Linked DNA regions of Cytobacillus luteolus. The protein of the gene in region 2 interacts with the protein of the main gene of each other region in a pairwise test. Links are inferred from orthologs where the notes say so. Each region holds a gene or a part of one and is shown on either strand. Other genes may lie near its edges.

Region 1 (9,622 bases), on a different replicon or contig from region 2:
TGCCCTTATTCGATTTACTACCTATTATTAATAGTATATAGTACATTCTCTATTGAAGTCTGTCACTTGCTGACGATTATAGAGGAGAAATTTTGATAGATTTTTACGAATATTGTAAAACAATGTATTCTAGATGTTTTTTTAGAATAGCTTTCCATATATAGATTCTCTAAAAACCTTTCACACAATAGAAAAAGAATCTTCCCAATTGGAAAGACTCTTTCAAATATTATCTGCGACGATTACGATTTCTTAAGAATGCCGGAATATCTAGAGCTTCGTCATTCTGAGAGCTTTCTTTAGTAGGACGGGATTGATATTCGTTCGAAGAATCATCTCGTTTTGTTTCTCTCGTTGTAGTTGAAGCTTGTTTTGTAGTGTTAATGGCTGGTCTTACAGGTTTAGAGGAAGTAGTATCAATATCATTAAAGCCAGTTGCAATGACTGTAACTAATATTTCATCCTTTAAATTTTCATTGATAACTGATCCGAAAATCATATTTACTTCTTCGTCTGATGCAGAGGCAACTATGTCTGCAGCCTCTTGAACCTCATACAAGCTCAAGTTAGTACCACCAGTGATGTTCATTAGTACACCTTGTGCACCATCAATAGAAGTTTCTAATAAAGGACTTGAAATAGCTCGTTTAGCTGCTTCAGCTGCACGATTTTCACCAGTTGACATTCCAATACCCATTAATGCTGAACCTTTGTTCGACATTATAGTTTTAACATCAGCGAAGTCTAGATTAATTAACCCTGGTACAGCGATTAAGTCAGATATACCTTGTACACCTTGACGAAGTACATTATCAGCTTCTCTGAACGCCTCAAGCATCGGAGTATTTTTATCAACGATTTCTAAAAGGCGGTCGTTTGGAATAACGATTAAGGTATCTACGCCCTCTTTCATTGCTGCAATCCCACCTGCAGCTTGCCCTGCTCTTTTTCTACCTTCAAAAGTGAAAGGACGAGTAACAACACCAACAGTTAAGGCACCAAGGTCACGCGCAATAGAAGCTATAACCGGAGCTGCACCAGTACCAGTTCCGCCACCCATACCTGCCGTAACGAAAACCATGTCTGCACCTTTTAATACTTCTTCGATTTGTTCTCTGCTTTCTTCTGCTGCCTTCTTACCAACTTCAGGATTTGCACCTGCACCTAAACCACGAGTAAGCTTACCACCAATTTGCATTTTGATATCAGCTTTTGATAAGTTTAATGCTTGCGCATCTGTGTTAACAGCAATAAAGTCCACACCTTGTACACCATGTTCGATCATTCGGTTTACAGCGTTATTTCCACCGCCACCTACACCAATAACTTTAATCGTTGCTAATTGGTCAAGATTTGTATCTAACTCCAACATCTAAGATCCTCCTAATTCATCGAAAGAGCTTTTCGATACTTCTACTCAAAGAAGTAACCGAAAAATCTTTTAACTTTTTTTCCAATATTTTGATCATCGTTTGTGTTTGGCTTGTTTTTTACTGGTTGTTGTTTTGTGTTTCTCTTTTCTGATTCTTGTGAAATCATAGAACCAATTCGCTTACCTTGAATTTTTGAGTGCTCATATGCAAACTGAATTAGGCCTACACCAGTTGAGAATTGTGGCTCACGAACTCCAATGTAATCTGGTTTTGCAATTCTAACATTACTCTGCAGTACTACTTGGGCTAGTTCTAAAACCCCAGGTTGATTAACAACTCCACCGGTTAGAACAAATCCTCCTGGAAGATCTCTAACATTTAATTTCCTTAATTCATTAATTACTAAGTCTAGAATTTCTTCTAATCTTGCTTCAATTATATCTGATATTTCTAATTGGTTAAACTGCTGGTGCTGATCACTACCAATAATCGGTACACTAAATACTTCTTCTTCAGATGCGTCATCATAGAAGGCATGTCCATGTTTTATTTTTATTTTTTCAGCATCTTCAGTAGATGTTCGTAAACCAATTGAGATATCCTTTGTGATATGATCTCCGCCAACAGGAATAACGTTTGAAGATTGTAAGAAACCATCTCTGAAAATAGAAACTGTGGTTGAGCCACCACCAATATCTATTAATGCCACTCCTAGATTCTTTTCATCTTCTGAGAGAGTAATAGAACCTGCAGCTAGAGGCTGTAGGCAAATGGCTGCAATTGTAAGTCCTGCTCGTTCAACACAGCGCAATAAATTATGTAATATCGTTCTTGAAGTGGTGATAATCGTCCCTTGCATTTCAAGACGTACACCAAGCATCCCACGAGGATCACTAATTTCATCATATCCGTCAACAATAAACTGTTTTGGTATAACATCAATGATTTCACGTTCTGGTGGAATCGAAACAAATTGAGCTGCCTCAATAACCCTCATTACATCCTCATTGCTTATTTCACGATTTTCGCGACTTTCACTTGAAACGGCTATAACACCATGACACTCTTTCAATTGTACGTTATTTGCGGGCACACTAACAACAACTTGTTTTATTGGCATACCAACCATTCTTTCAGCTTGTTCAACAGCCTTCTTAATTGAATGAACGGTTTCATCTATATCTACAATTGAACCTTTTTTAAGTCCTTCAGATTTCACATTTCCTACACCAATTATGTTTAAGGAATCATGGCTCATTTCACCAATGATTACTTTAACACTGGATGTACCGATGTCAAGACTTACGTAAATTTCATTGCTGTTCATTCTTTGGCACCTCCTTTTACAATTAAAGCATCTCTCATTCGAGCGTATTTGAAGAATAACAGCTATTTTTTTTATAAAAATAAGTTACATAAAACAAATATTCAACAAATACAGTATTTTCCCTTTTAAAAAATTCAATTTTTTTCAATTTTATCTCTGGAAATACTCCACTTAGCAATTAATATCCTTCTAATAACAGCGATATTTTGAAATAGTCTAACTCCAAATGCAAAAACCGCTACTAAATACAAGTCTACACCAAGATGAACACCTAGAAAAGCTAAACTTGCAGCTAATAAAATATTAAAGAAAAAACCAGAAACAAAAACAGCTTGGTCATAAATATTTTGCAAATGAGCACGAATTCCTCCAAAGAGAGTATCAAGTGCAGCAAGAACAGCAATCGATAAATAGTTGGAATATTCATCTGGCACTTTAAATTCTGATGATAATCCTAGTAATATACCTATTAGTAATCCTATAATAGGGAGCCACATGTTTAACTTCCACCTTTTCCACTTGTAACTGGTTCTAAATGTTTAATACGAATCACATCATCATAAGCCGGAATAGTCAGTTCACTTATTGCGTCTGAGACTGATAAAATAAGGTTATCTGAGAAGAAATCTTGAATCGAGTTTGAAACTTTCATTCGATTTGATAGCTTCTCCGCATCATCGGTTATAACTCTTATTTCTATTGGAAGAGAACGGATAGGATACGTATCGATTTTAGTATACTGCTGTATTTCACGAATAACAGTTGTATTAATAATCCTATGGCCGTCTATTGAAATTTCTTCAGCGTTATAGGAGTTTAATTCGTTTATTAATCTTCTTAATAGTTCCGGAGAAACGTAACTCACAGGTTCACCTACGGTGTTAAATGAAGGCTCGACCGTTAATATTATACCTGGTCCAGTGACTTCAGTAAGTCCCGCTTTTTCCCGTAATTCGTCTAATGTCTCCCTAAGGATGTTTTCTTTACTATCGTCCTTTTCTGTTTCGTACTTCACAATTTTCTCTTCATATTTATATATTTCAGATAAGAGCTCCGAATGCAGTTCTTGTTGCCTTTTTAAATCCTCCCGAAGTTCCCAGGTATCACGTGTATCTCTTACAACCGGTTCTTTAATGGTTTGGAATTGGACGGCTAACATGACACCGACTACGACTGTAACAATAGTAAAACTAATACTCGATTTTTTGTCCAACGTTCCCACCAACTTCTTTTTACATATTATTCATTTGTTTGTAATAATGGCTCCATAACAATCTCTGACTTTTTTTCTACTTTAATTACAATGTTATCCTGAAGTAATTGATCAATTACACCACCATTAATATTCAAGGCAGGAATTAAAACATCAGGATTCCCTATCCCAGCAATGACGAAAGGAGCAGGATAAGGGTTACCATCGACGGTTACTACTGGTCCATTACAGTAAATATAGGAGTCATGTGAAAGCCTTTTTCCATTAATAGATACTGCTTGTGCGCCAGAAATATATAATTCATTTATTACTTTAAATAGATGGCTCTCATGAACAATATAATTATTTACATCCTCACCAGTTGGTACATATGACGAATCTGATAGGGTAACCTGTATACCTTGTCCTTTTACCCTGACGTCTCCAACATACATACGAAGCTTTTCAACATCTTCAACAAGATTAAAATAAATTTTCTCTTGTTCGCCCTTAGCTAGTTCTTCCTCTATTTCACGGACTTTCTCTTGTTTTTCCACTAATTCCTTTTGAAGCTCACGATTTTTTTCCTCTTGTTCAATTAAATTATTTCGATATTCATATTCCTTAGTCCATTGCCGTTCAGTTGGTTTACCATTTCCGTTTGCAGCCTCTTGCTTAGTAAACTGATAAGAAAAAGAAATCATGAATCCTAATACTAGACATACAAACGAAAGAATGACATGTTTACCTCTCACTTTCACTCTCTTCATCTTCCTCTCGTTCATAAGCTTTAAAATAAGAAACTACCTCAAGATGAATAACCCCTTTTAAACTAGGGTCAAGCTCACTTATGATCGCCGGATAGGCTGACATTTTTTCAGCAAAGTTTCGTACAGTCGCACTCACTTCATACCCATCATTCATGAATAAAGTTATATGTAAAGGATCAGATGACTCAGGTGTATGGTGAATTTCAGATATAGAATTTGCAATACTAGGGTTTAGCTTGGTTAGTTCCTTAGCCATGTCCTGAATATCATCATTGTTTAACCAATTAATTAAAATGGGTGCATCAGAGGGAATTGTTGCTTCGGTTAGCGAATGAAGGACTTGTCCATTTTCTAATATAGGATAATATTGCTCCTCATTAGAAATATAGGCAACCCTTTTATATTCACTCACTTTTATAAGGACTTTATTTGGTAGCTTTTTCTCGACACTCACTGATTTAATCTCGGGATGGGTTTCAATTTGTTTACTTGTATTTTCTATATTAATTCTAAAGAAGCTTGTCTCTTTGGAAAGCTCACTTAACTTAATAATCTCCGTTTCTGAAACATTATAATATCCAGATATAAAGATTTTGGACACTTTGCTTAACGGAGATTGAATGTAAACGACACACATAACGAGCAGAAAGAAGATAGAAATGTACCATATTAGTCTTTTATTTGCTTTTTGTTTTCTCTTCTGTTTAAGTTTTGGGATCCTGTCTTCGATTGTTACAACTTTCCCTTTGGACATTTAACTTCACCCCACACTAAATTACAATATTCGAATAGAGAAAACGAGGAAAAAGTGAAACAAACGGCACCTAAAATGCCGTTTAACTTAAAAAAGCTCAATAATGAATAGTATATCATAAATGTAATTAATTAGGACATCCTATTATTTATTTTCTTCCTATAATTTCAACCTCTGTCTCCATTTTCACATCATGTTTTTCCTTAATGGTTTCTTTCACATGCTGTATTAAATCCAAAACGTCTTGTGCTTTCGCATTACCTGTATTTACAATGAAATTTGCATGCATATCCGAAATTTGCGCTCCGCCAATACTATGCCCTTTTAGGCCTGAATCCTCTATTAATTTTCCTGCGTAGTTTGGCAATGGATTTCGAAATATACTACCTGCACACGGGAAATTCCATGGTTGCGTTTCCTTTCGGTAATCCTTATTTTTCTTCATTTGATTAACAATTGCTTCACGGTCACCATTTTCTAATCTAAATACGGCTTCAATACAAATACCTGGTCGTTGCTTCTGTAGTATAGATGTACGGTATGAGAAAGTAAGCTCTTCATTTGTCAACCACTCCATCGTACCATCTGCAAATAAAATATGCGCTTTCACTAGAATTTTAGAGATATCTGAACCATGTGCCCCAGCATTCATATAGACCGCTCCTCCAACAGAACCAGGGATACCACTCGCAAATTCTAAGCCTGATAATCCTTTTTTGCTTATCATAGTTGATAATCTAACAACTGAAAAACCAGCACCAACAGTAACCGTTTCGCCCTCAATAGAAAGATGGTCAAGTCCATCTCCCAACTTTATTACAGCTCCTTCAATTCCTTTGTCAGAAACTAATAAATTTGACCCTCTCCCTATAGCTATCCATTTTATTTTATGCCTTTTGATAATTTCGATTGTGTTTTTTATACCTTGTATATCCTGTGGTTCTATAAAGATATCTGCCGGACCACCAATTTTCATTGTAGTGTGATTAGCTAATGGTTCATCTATCAACACTTTTCCGACATTTGCACTTATTAATTCTTGAACAATCGCTTCCACGATAGGTCTCCCCCTTTAGTAAAAACTTTAGTACTAAATACTGTGTTTGTATTTAAAGCAAACAAAGAAATTAGTAATAAGCTTTTTTATTAGTTTATGCAGGATGTTTACCTAAAGGTACTTAACTACTTTTTATAAGATGCTTAGTTTCAGCATATAGTCTTTGCGCCGCATCTCTAATACCCAATTCTTTAGACGCTATCTTCATTCTTTCCAATAATTGATGATCTAAAAGGATAGAATCTATATCAGATAATAGTATAGAGCCACTCATATCTGCCTCTAACCTTAAGATTGCTGCACCATTATCACTTAGTGCTCGTGCGTTCTTTTCTTGATGATTATTGGTAACATATGGGCTAGGAATAAGAATGCTTGGTAGACCTAATGCAGTTATTTCAGCCAGCGTAGTAGCACCCGCTCTTGCAACTATTAAATCTACACCTGCTAAAACCTCTGGCATATTATGAATAAACGGTTTAATCACAACATTATTAGGGCTTCCAACTTCCTTTACACGCTGTAACACTTTATCATAGTGTATTTCACCAGTTACATATACAACTTGATAATCCTTCTTACCAATCTCCGGCAACACCTCTAAAAACGCGTCATTAATCGGCCTTGCACCTCTGCTACCACCTACAATTAATACAGAGCGTTTATCATGACTTAAGTCAACAGATTCTCTTCCTTTAAATCCATCTCTTCCAACAACCTCAGATGCTCTTGGATTACCAGTCAAAACAACCTTCGGGCCATGAAAATAACTCCTAGCTTCTTCAAAGCAGATGGCTACCGTATCTACATAGCGTGAGAGAAACTTATTTGTTAAGCCAGGTACGCTGTTTTGTTCATGTATAATTGTTGGAATATGTAATTTTGCAGCTGCATATACAACTGGTCCACATACGTAACCACCAGTTCCTATGACTACATCCGGTTTAAATTCTTTTAAATACTTTTTACTATCTCTTACACCCTTAACAAATCTAAAAATTGTTTTAATATTATCTAATGATAGTTTACGTTTAAAGCCTGAAATGTCAATGGATTTAAAAGGAATATTCTCTCGTCTAACAATCTTATTTTCTAGGCCTACTTCGGTTCCAATATATAAAAATTCTACTGTAGAATCTATATTTTTAATTTCATTGATAAGTGCTATTGCCGGATAAATATGTCCGCCGGTTCCTCCGCCACTAATTGCTATTCTCATTGATGTAATTTACCTCCTAGATCGAGCTTATAAGCGCTAAGCTCTATATAACATTTGTAAAAATAGATAAACCCTGTTATAAAGAACAGGGTTTACACTAGCATTTCTATTATAGCATCGGTCAAGTTGTCTATAAAAGCATTTTAATTAATACCTTGCGTACCGGCTTATATTAAGTAATACACCTACAGCCATAAGCATTAGTGTTAAAGACGATCCACCATAACTTAAGAAAGGTAATGTTATACCAGTAACAGGCATTAACCCCGTGACTACTCCGATATTAATGATTACTTGGATGGCAATCATTCCAATAATTCCAATCCCTAAGAAGCTACCATATAAGTCAGGTGCACCTAATGCGATTCGAACCCCTCTCCATAAAAGAAGGCTGAATAACAGGATGACAAAAGAACCACCGATAAAACCAAGTTCCTCTGCAAGAATCGCAAAGATAAAATCCGTTTGTGGTTCAGGTAAGTAAAAGAACTTTTGCCTACTCTGACCTAGCCCTAATCCAAATAACCCACCCGGCCCGATAGCATAAAGTGACTGGATTATTTGAAAGCCACTTCCTAAAGGATCTTCCCAAGGGTTTAAAAAGGATGTAATACGTTTAATTCTGTATGGAGCAGAAAGGATGAGCGCTACAAATCCCGCAACCCCTAGTAAGCCTAAGCCTACAAAATGACTAATTCTTGCCCCTGCCACATAAATCATAACGATACAGGTACCTACCATAACAGTTCCTGTTCCTAAATCAGGCTGAAGCATAATCATTCCAAATGCTAAAAATACAAGTGAAAGTGACGGAACTAATCCCTGCTTAAATGAAGTAATCTTTTTTTGATTTTCCGATAAGTACTTGGCTAAAAAAGCAATCATAGCTAACTTCATAAATTCCGATGGTTGAACGGAAAATGCTCCAACGCCAATCCAACTCCGTGAACCATTTCTCTCCATTCCAATTCCCGGAATCAATACAGCTACTAATAGTACAAAACAAATAATAACGATTACCTTGGCCCACGTTCTCCATGTCCAATAATCTATATTCATAATAAAAAACATCGCTACAACACCAACACCAGCAAACAACAGTTGCCTTTTTGCAAAAAAGAAGGAATCATCAAATTTATAGGTCGCCCAAATTGCACTAGCACTATAAACCATGATTAAACCGACAGCTAGTAGGGATAATGTTATAACTATTAATATTATGTCAGGCGTGGATTTTTTGGTCGACAACGTAAACACCCCAAGATCTTAGATTAAGGGCTTGCATTACGGTGAAAAAATAGAAAATATCTATTTAGACCACTGCATTTTTACTCTTAGACGAGCCCTCATTTAAGCTTATGCACGGCATGAATAAAAATGTCTCCTCTTTCTTCAAAAGTTTTATATTGATCCCAACTTGCACACGCTGGAGATAGTAAAATAACATCTCCTTCGCTTGAATGATCATATGCCACTTTTACCGCATGTTCCACATTATCGACATATTTTATTGAATCTATTCCAGCTAACCTTCCTGCTCTTTCAAGTTTAGGAGCAGTTTGACCAAAAATAATTAATGATTTAACAGACTTTAACTCTGGTATTAAATCATCGAATTCATTCCCACGATCTAGGCCGCCAGCTAATAAAATGATAGATTGATTAAAAGCAGTTATTGCTTTTTGTGTAGCTAAAATATTTGTGGCCTTTGAGTCATTATAAAATTTGCGGCCATTGATTGTATCAACGAATTGTAAGCGGTGTTTCACACCTGTGAAAATCGTTAAGACCTGCCTTATGGCATTGTTTGATACTCCGATTAATTTAGCAGCTGATATGGCCGCCATTATATTTTCAAGGTTATGCTTTCCAGGTAATGCAATATCATCAATCAGAATTACAGGTTCTTGATTGTAGTAAATAAAGTTGT
Region 2 (9,870 bases):
TTAACATAATCGTTTTTTGATGAAAACATATGTAGGTACATTCATAATTCCTAATAGTATGCAAATGTTAAAATAGTCATCTATATTAAAACTGACAAAATTATACTAAAATTTAAACATTTTTAAATTTCGACATTATTCGATTTTGCTATGATATTATGAAAACGTATTCACGTTTACGAAAAACAGGGGGACACTATGAAAGACATAGTACTGAAAAAACGAGAAATATTGACAATCGGTTTAATGCTCTTTGCCTTATTCTTTGGAGCAGGAAATATGATATTTCCACCTTTATTAGGTCAATTGGCAGGATCGAATGTGTGGATTGCCATCTTAGGATTTTTACTAACAGGAGTCGGGTTGCCTCTTTTAGGAATTATTGCGATAGCATATTCAGGTGGTAATCTTCAGTTAATTGCAAATAGGGTTAATCCATTATTCGGATTCATTTTTACGCTAACACTTTATATGGCAATAGGTCCATTTTTCGGAATTCCTCGTACAGCTACAACTGCTTACGAAATTGGGGTTGTTCCTTTTCTTGCAGCTGAGCTAAATGGCAATATTAGTTTAATGGTCTATACAATGATTTTCTTTCTAATAACCTACCTATTATCTCTAAACCCTTCTAAGCTAGTGGACAGAATTGGAAAGTACTTAACGCCAGTATTACTAGTTGTTATTGCTTTCTTAGTTGGGAAAGCCCTTCTTTCACCGATGGGTTCTCTGCAAACCCCTGCAGAAAGCTACGTACACTCTCCCTTCTTTACAGGGTTTATCGAGGGCTATCTGACAATGGATACGATTGCAGCATTAGTCTTTGGTATTGTGATTATTCATTCGGTAATGGAAAAAGGAGTCACCAATAGAATATCATTATTGAAAACATGTACAATTGCTGGTCTCATTGCAGCAAGTGGACTTGCTATCGTATATGTTTCGTTGGCCTATCTTGGGGCAACAAGTGTAGAGGCAATTGGCTATGCAGAGAACGGAGGTATTATACTATCCACGTCCGCAAGTTACTTATTAGGTTCAGTTGGGACTAGTATACTCAGTATCGCAATTACTTTTGCTTGTTTAACCACAGCTGTAGGATTAGTATCAGCATGTGCAAAATATTTAACAACACTTACAAACAAGATTTCGTACAAGTCATTTGTTGCACTTCTAACAATTTTTAGTTTAGGTGTAGCTAATATTGGACTAACGCAACTTATTGCATTTTCCGTGCCAATCTTGATCATTATCTATCCTTTAGCAATTGTACTCATCCTACTTTCTTTTGCACACCCACTTATCGGAGAGAAAAGTATGATATATTCCTTAGCACTCTTAGCCACAGGTCTTATTAGTATATTTGATGGTCTTAATAGTGCTGGAATTGAGTTTCCTTTACTCTTACAATTTTTCAAAGAATTTTTACCTTTATATGAGCAAGGTATCGGTTGGGTGGTTCCAGCAATTATTGGAGCAATACTCGGTTATATACTCTCTATGAGAAAATAAGTATACATTAAGGCCCTTATGAAAAAATCATAAGGGCCTTATTATTTAGATATGTTGTATTAGTTCTCTATCATCTAAAATGCTTTGGATTCTTTTAAGTGCACCTGGCTCAATCTCTTCTATTGCACTAGCAGCCTGCTCTAAGGCTGTTTCATATTCATAGTTGCGGAAAGACTTTTCTGCTTCTAGCAAAGCTTCAGAGATTGAACGATAGCTACTTCTATAGCGGTTTCCATATTGAATGACCTGTTCCACCAGATAAACCTGTTCAATTAAATCCTCTGTCATAGTCGTAGTATTTGCTACAATGTCCTGAGCCTCTTTTAGAGTTTGGTTAACTACTTTCATATTTAAAGGTTTTTCTTCAAGCTTTATAACAACTGCCTCTAAGCTCTCCTTTGCATCAATAAGAAGCTCTTTATAACCTTGGGGTAAACCTGGCACATTACTCTTCGATAATAATCGTTTTGATTCTGTTAATGCTTTTCTCATTTCACTCAGCTGATCACGAGCATATAATTCATCTTTTCGTAGTGTTTGTAATGACTCACAATATTTAATATGCTGCTCCTTCACTGATTCAATTTGAGCATGAACATCCTCAAGTTCATCTTGAATTAACGAATAAGCAATATGATCCTCATTTAATTTCGATTGGATTGATAAAAATTGTTTTAAAAGCTGTTTTATCTGCTTTACAATCGCTTTATGTGTTTGTATCTCTTCCTCAGTCAGTCTGTAACTCTGTTGTACAAGTTCGGTTTCATCCCCTGAAGATTTACTTTCCTCATGTAAAGAATGAAGTACTTGTTCTATTTTACTTACTTCCTGTTGAACATAATGATTCGCAGTGACCTCTTTTTCTAATAGGTCATATAGACCTTCAAGTGAATCTTTTATTTCAATAATCGCTTCTTTTGCTTCTTTAATCTCTAGTTTTTCAATACGGTTGAGATTTTCCACTACTTTATTTCGTAAAAACTCAACTTCATTTTCAACTTGGAGATGATCCAGCATAAAGCCATTATTTTGCATTTCTTTGTATCCATCAATCAAATCATCTAATTGAGATGGGATATAAGATTGATATTCAGATAATAATTCTGGTATTTCCGAAATGTATTCCTTCATGATCGAGAGACTATCTTTAATGAAAAGTACAATTTCTCTAGCTTCTAAGTAATTACCCTGAGTGGTTGCTTCCTCGAAGGTTGAAAACTTTTCATTAACTTCTTCTAATTTCTTTTCTAAAGCTACCTCTGCCTTTCCAAAGGAGAGATGATGAGCAAGCAAGGACTTTTTAACATTTCGGTAAGTAGACTTTAACTCTCCAATTTCCACTCTATTTTTTTCTTCACTACCTATTAGGTCTTTAAGTTCTTCAAGAATTTTAGCGATAGTTTCTTCTGTTTGCTGTAAGGTATTTTCAATTTTTTGAAGAACTGCTTTGGACTTACTAAAGCGATATTTATCAGCTAATTCTTCGGCATCAAATAGGTACTCTTCAATATTGGGCAGATTCAACGTAACAATTTCATCCCACTGTCTTCTCCATCTTTCAAAGAGCTCTTCTGTTTGACCTGTCATATTTAGTTCTTTTACTTTTGATATCTCGTCTGTGACAGGACGATTCATTACATCTATCTTCCACGCTTCTAAACGATCAACTTCTTTATAAATTTTTTTCCTAAAATAAATTCCTAAAATTAAAATAAGTGCAACAACAATTATAATGCCTATTATGATTTCCATAACTAGCCCCCTTACTTTCTATTAAATCTAGTTTTATAAAAGATCATTAGTTAGAAGGCATGAACCCATATCTATTTATTTTCAGTCGATTTTTTCCCATTCGACAAATTCCGCCAATAACTCATCTAATTGATTACGATATTTATAGATACATACTAAATATTGGTGTATTTTCAATGTTTTTATGATACCATGTAAACGACAATTTTTGACCAAAATTTTAAAATTTTTTACAGAAAATCATTAATTTTTCCTATAAAAGATTTAAATTAAAACATTTAATAGATTTTCAACAAAAAAATCCTTATCCACTGGTTAAAAACACTCCAGTGGATAAGGATTGATAAAGCTATATACACTAACCTGTTGATTTCAATTACAGGCACTAAATATTATATAGAAAGCGCGATTTGATTATTTGTTTTTACTGTTTTTTCAAAGGGCTCTGAGACAGCAGCATTAACCCAACGCTCAATTTCCTTATAGTACTGCTCTGTAAAATATTCTTCATTCGGCATTACATGAAGTACCTCTGCCAAGTATTGAGGATGGAGGTACGGCATACTTAGCATACCTTTTAATTGGATAATAATAAAAGGGATAGCCAGTTTCTTAAATTCTTTTTGTTTCATACCAATCTCAAAAATCGTTTTTAAATAATATCTTTCCTTCGCCAGATAGGTAGTCATTATTTCTCTAATTAATAGTGTATCTAATGTTAACTCTCGTAAGACAAATCGAGTAAGGTGTCTATTGCTTTTTTGATAGAGTAGTATATCTTTTACAACGAGTAGTAAGCACTCTTTAGCAGATCTTTTATCTAACTCATCAAACCTAGATTCGATCACTTTAAGGTATCCTTCAAAGAAATTTGATATCAAATACTCAAGCAAACCATTCTTATTTTCGAAGTAATAGGATATGTTGGCTACATTAACGTTCGCCTTATTCGCTATTTCTCTAACCGAAGTGCCATCAAACCCCTTGGTATTGAAATAATAAACTGCCGCATCAATTACCTTCTTCTTTGTTTCTGTTTTCAACATAATCCCTCCATATCATTACTCCCTATATAAACCTTCTAGAATATATATTTAACTCCTTTAACTTTCGCTCGACAAAGTTATGCGGAAATCTACTTTTTCTGCTATTATAAATGTAATTTCTTACATTAGAATGGAGGATTATCATGTTTAACGTCGAAATGTATAAAGGAACTAAGGAAGAAAATTATCAGTTTGTCATAAAACAATTAACTGCTTTAATTGAGGATGAAACAAATACCATTGCAAATCTAGCTAACGCTTCAGCTCTATTGAATCAGTTTCTTGAAAATATAAATTGGGTTGGCTTTTACATTACTGAAGGTGAACAGCTTGTACTCGGCCCGTTCCAAGGACTTCCTGCTTGTGTTCGAATTCCGTTTGGAAAAGGAGTTTGCGGTACCTCTGCCCAAAACAAAGAAACTTTAAGAGTAGCCGATGTTCATTTATTCCCCGGCCACATTGCTTGTGATGCTGCATCTGCCTCTGAAATTGTTGTTCCTATGATAAAAAATGACAAAGTAATAGGCGTGCTTGATATTGATAGCCCAATAAAAGATCGATTTGATGAAATTGACCAAGAATTCTTAGAGAAATTTGTGGAAGTTTTAGTAAGTTATATAAAGGAAGTTTAAGTCTTTGTTAAAGTAAGAACCCCTCCTAGCTAGGAGAGGTTCTTTTGGTTAAATACACTATTTCTTTAAAACCAAGACGTCTAATGCCTGCTTTAAGTCACTCCAAATATCTTCCCATGCTTCTAAGCCTACAGATAGACGTATCATGTTATCAGTGATTCCCATCTTCTTTCGCTCTTCTTCAGGAACGACAGCATGAGTCATTGTGGCTGGGTGTTGAATTAAGGTCTCAGCATCACCTAAACTTACTGCAATTTTTATCAATTTCAATTCATTCAGTACTCTTTGCGCCTCTTCTTTTCCACCATTTATCGTAAATGATATTAGCCCACCAGCCTGTTTCATTTGTTTTTTCATAATTTCATATTGAGGGTTATTAGGATCTCCTGGATAGTATAACTCCTCAATTCCTTCATGTTGTTTAAGTAGCTCAGCAATCTTGGCTGCATTAGAACAATGACGGTCCATTCGAACAGGTAAAGTTTTTAATCCACGAAGTAATAGCCATGCATCAAATGGTGAAATAATTCCACCTATATCCTTTTTTGTCGTCATGGCAACATTATTGATGAATTCCGCTTTCCCAACAACTAAACCAGCGATCACATCTCCATGACCACCAATATACTTGGTCGCACTGTGGATTACAATGTCACAGCCTAATTTAATAGGTTGTTGTAGATAAGGAGAAGAAAATGTATTATCTACGACTACTGGGACATTGTATTTTCTCGCTACCTTCACAACCAATTCTAGATCAATAAGTGCCATTGTAGGGTTTATAGGTGTTTCCACATAAATAACTTTTGTATCAAAGGATATTGCATCTTCAATTGCTTGTTCAGAATCCATATTGCTAAAGCTGTGCGTGATATTATATTTTTCATTCATCAATTCAAGTAACCCAAAGGTACATCCATAAACTCCTTTAGAACATAGAATATGATCACCGGATTTGGTTAGAGCCAGTAGAACTGCTGAAACAGCAGCCATTCCAGAACCAAAAGCAAGTCCTGCCTCGGCACCCTCAATCAGAGCGATTCTTTCTTCGAGTGTTCTAACAGTCGGATTTCCTAATCTAGAATAGATAAACCCATCCTCTGCCCCAGCAAACCGTCTTTCTCCTTGCTCTGCTGTTTCAAAAGTAAATGTTGACGTCTGAAATAAAGGCGGCGTCAGACTTCCATTATGGTTTTTAGAATCGTACCCTCCGTGGATAACAGTTGTTTCTATTTTTTTCTCTTCATTAGCCATCCAAATCCATCCCCCTAATTTTAAACTCCTATTAATAGGATATGATAAAACAGCCTGTATTGAAAGCGTTTTCTTTTTATATAAAAAGGAATGTGTATCTGTGTTGCTACTACCGCTTTTCTCAATTCAGTACAGATAAAAAAAGCATTCAAGAGGTAGCACCTCCTGAACGCCTGTAATTTCTTACTAGTTTTACACTATGCTTTCTTCTTGAACGACCACTTGGTTCTTTCCATTTTCTTTTGCCATATATAAAGCCTTGTCTGCCCTTTTAAATAATTTGAATGCATTATCCTGATAACTTTGATTCCAATGGGATAATCCACAGGAAATTGTCACTTTAGGAGAGGTATGGTTGCCTACTTTTTCAACAATTCTCTTTGCTATTGCTGTACCTGCTGCCAGATCAACCTTTGGTAAATAAATAGCAAGTTCTTCTCCACCCCATCTTGCACCAATATCATTATCTCGAATATTATCCTTTAAAATTCTAGCAACCTGTATTAAGATTTCATCACCTATCTGGTGACCATATATATCATTAATACATTTGAAATTATCCAAATCTATTAGCACAAAAGTCCCAAAAGCATCGGTTGCCATAGATTTTGTAATCATGCTATCAAGGTAGCTACGTGAGTATAATTTCGTTAAATGATCTGTTATAACTAGGTTTTCTAATTCTTCTCTTAACATTGAGTTTGAGAATGCTAGAGTTGAGTGATGAATTAATGATTGAAGCAGTTTAAAGGTTTCAAATGAGAAATAGTAAGGTTTCTCGTGCATAACAATGGCAACACCTTTAATAAGTCCACTTTGAGCCATTGGGACTGCCATTAAAGAACGAAATCTTAACCCATTTAAGAGAGGTTCAGTAGATATATCCCCAATAAATAATGTATCCTTTTCGTCTTTAATTTTTTCATCCACATACTTTAGATAAAGCTCACTTTGCTCACTTTCAAAAAAAGGTGTACTTCCTGGTAGCAATTTAAATCGATCGTTTTCTAATATAATAAATCCTACCTCTTGTGATCCAAAAGACTGTAGAATTTGATCTGACATAAAGTTCATCGTGTCTGTTAATCTTAAGTTAGAATTCAATCGATGTGATGTCTCGTTTATTAGTTGAAGATCAGCAACTAGTCTTTTTGATTGTTGATATAGTTGAGCATTTTCAAGCGCACTCCCCGCTGTGTTCGCAAGCAATTCAATAAACCTGACCTCACTATGCGGAAAAATAACAGTATTTGGCGCAATTACTTGTAGTACTCCATACACACCCTGCTTACCTTTCAGGGGCGCATATAGTATAGATCTCTTCTCTTTTACTAAGTCCTCAAACTGTACTTCTCCTGTTACATAGGCTTGCATTGCCGCAGGATTATCATCATTATCATATTGGAACTCTTTAATTGGCAACCCATTGTTATTATGATTGTCATGAGAAAGTAATAAATAGTATGTGAACGAAGGATATACATTACGTAAGGTATCAATAATCTCTCCTAATACTTCATCCATGTCCATCGTCGAATGAAATTTAGCTGTTACATTAAATAATTGTTCATACCTTTTTCCTTCTTCAAATATCTTTGAAAACTCTAGTAACTTTTCAATCAATTTGAAGCCTTCATTAGCCACTTCTATTAACAACGATTTATTTATGGATAATTGTCTATATTTAAACTCAAATAGTCCAATTGCTTTGTTATTTCTATATATCTTTGAAATGAACGTATAAATAGTCCTTTTATCGTCAACATTTTCCTGCTCTTCCATCATTTCATTTACGATTTTATCTGATAGAAAATAACTGCCTAAATTATTGTTAATGGACATATTGCTAGAGGCCTTTGGAAAATAGTATTGCTTCCATTCGTTATAAATAAAGAGAGTCACCTCTTCTAGATTTAGCTTTTCATTCATTAAAATTAATAATTGATCTATTGATTGTTGCTCATCTTCTTGCACTAAAAAATCAAAGAAATGACTTTTTAATGAAGCCAGTAGCTGAGGATCTTGGTATTCCATCGTATCACCTACATTTTCCTGACAATAATTTGACAATTATATTATAATCTTTTTTATAAAATATTTCTCTATTATAGTTTATTTTGTAATATAAATGTCTTTTTTCTATGATTTTCATTTTATGGTTCTATCATTTTATTTCCTTGTTCATAGGAGTTAATAGAAAATCACTTGACTTTTATGCTTCAAAATCATATACTAATCGTTGTGTAAAATATTGCAGCCTATGTGATTGGCTTTATGTTTCATTTTATTCCTCACAAACTTTTGAGGTGTATCTTGTAACTCTCTGCTGCTAGGGCGAGGATACATGAAAATAAAATGTCCATACTGTAAGAAGTCACGTCTGGTTTTTATTTTATACAAAATAAAAACAATTGAAGGAGGAGTCATCAATGGCTCGTTATACAGGTCCAAGTTGGAAATTATCACGTCGTCTTGGTATTTCTTTAAGCGGAACAGGTAAAGAATTAGAAAAGCGTCCTTTCGCTCCAGGACAACATGGTCCAAATCAACGTAAAAAACTTTCTGAGTACGGTTTACAATTACAAGAGAAGCAAAAGCTTCGTCATATGTATGGAGTAAATGAGCGTCAATTCCGTAACCTTTTTACAACTGCAGGTAAAATGTCTGGTATCCACGGTGAAAACTTCATGGTTCTTCTTGAGTCACGTTTAGATAACCTTGTTTACCGTTTAGGTCTTGCTCGTACTCGCCGTCAATCTCGTCAATTAGTTAACCATGGTCACATTTTAGTTGATGGAAGTCGTGTAGATATTCCTTCATACCGTGTAAGACCTGGTCAAACAATCTCTGTTCGTGAAAAATCACGTAACTTAGACATTATTAAAGAGGCAATCGAAGTAAATAACTTCGTACCTGATTATTTAACATTTGATGCTGATAAATTAGAAGGAACTTACTCTCGTTTACCTGAGCGTTCTGAGTTACCAGCTGAAATTAACGAAGCACTTATCGTTGAGTTCTACTCACGTTAATAATGAAAAAAGGATGGGTTCTTCCCGTCCTTTTTTATTTCTAAAAAGGATAGTATTAAAAAGGAGCGTGTGTAGACACGCTCCTTTTTTGATGAATTTATTTAATTAAATAGTATTTTTTCTTACCTCTACGAATTACAGTAAATTGTCCTTCGATACGATCTTCTTTAGTTAAGACATAATTTACTTCTTGAATACGCTCACCATTTATATAGATAGCCCCATTTTGAACATCTTCACGCGCCTGACGTTTCGATGGAGAGATTTTGCTGTCGACTAATAAGTCAATTAGACCTACTTCTGCTTCACCTTTTAGTTCATATGATGGAACATCTTTAAAACCCTGTTTAATCTCATCAGCAGTCAAGCTCCCAATGCTTCCACTGAATAGTGCCTCTGAAATTTTAACAGCCTGAACTAATGCCTCATCTCCATGTACAAGTTTTGTCAACTCCTCAGCAAGTGCCTTTTGAGCTGTTCGCTTCTCAGGAGCATTTGTTGTTTCATTTTCTAGATGTTCAATTTCTTCTTGGCTTAGGAAAGTGAAGTATTTTAAATAACTTACCACATCTCTGTCATCCGTGTTAATCCAAAATTGATAAAATTCGTACGATGATGTCTTCTCACGGTCTAACCAGATTG

What was found.
Region 1: the proteins of ezrA (region 2) and ftsA interact in binary tests that used the Bacillus subtilis proteins (3 or more experiments, as listed by UniProt). The link is inferred for Cytobacillus luteolus from one-to-one orthologs.

What each region holds. Positions count from the first base shown.
Region 1 is NZ_JAGGKM010000002.1:421,383-431,004, forward strand. Bases 558-3,501 are described here. They hold ftsA (cell division protein FtsA), read right to left. Parts: upstream 2,701-3,501; coding sequence 1,414-2,700; downstream 558-1,413. Other genes in these bases: ftsZ (cell division protein FtsZ), read right to left, coding at 558-1,372; J2Z26_RS06930 (small basic family protein), read right to left, coding at 2,835-3,197; J2Z26_RS06935 (DUF881 domain-containing protein), read right to left, coding at 3,200-3,501. Also shown: more of ftsZ, read right to left, coding at 230-557; more of J2Z26_RS06935, read right to left, coding at 3,502-3,913; J2Z26_RS06940 (DUF881 domain-containing protein), read right to left, coding at 3,940-4,662; J2Z26_RS06945 (cell division protein FtsQ/DivIB), read right to left, coding at 4,637-5,416; murB (UDP-N-acetylmuramate dehydrogenase), read right to left, coding at 5,565-6,473; murG (undecaprenyldiphospho-muramoylpentapeptide beta-N-acetylglucosaminyltransferase), read right to left, coding at 6,595-7,692; spoVE (stage V sporulation protein E), read right to left, coding at 7,840-8,940; murD (UDP-N-acetylmuramoyl-L-alanine--D-glutamate ligase), read right to left, coding at 9,039-9,622. UniProt on the Bacillus subtilis protein: Cell division protein that is required for the assembly of the Z ring. May serve as a membrane anchor for the Z ring. Binds and hydrolyzes ATP. Also involved in sporulation.
Region 2 is NZ_JAGGKM010000004.1:357,178-367,047, forward strand. Bases 912-3,829 are described here. They hold ezrA (septation ring formation regulator EzrA), read right to left. Parts: upstream 3,265-3,829; coding sequence 1,558-3,264; downstream 912-1,557. Other genes in these bases: brnQ (branched-chain amino acid transport system II carrier protein), read left to right, coding at 912-1,512; refZ (forespore capture DNA-binding protein RefZ), read right to left, coding at 3,657-3,829. In the rest of the region: more of brnQ, read left to right, coding at 199-911; more of refZ, read right to left, coding at 3,830-4,310; J2Z26_RS13830 (GAF domain-containing protein), read left to right, coding at 4,454-4,942; megL (methionine gamma-lyase), read right to left, coding at 5,000-6,196; J2Z26_RS13840 (sensor domain-containing diguanylate cyclase), read right to left, coding at 6,389-8,230; rpsD (30S ribosomal protein S4), read left to right, coding at 8,626-9,228; tyrS (tyrosine--tRNA ligase), read right to left, coding at 9,326-9,870. UniProt on the Bacillus subtilis protein: Negative regulator of FtsZ ring formation; modulates the frequency and position of FtsZ ring formation. Inhibits FtsZ ring formation at polar sites. Interacts either with FtsZ or with one of its binding partners to promote depolymerization.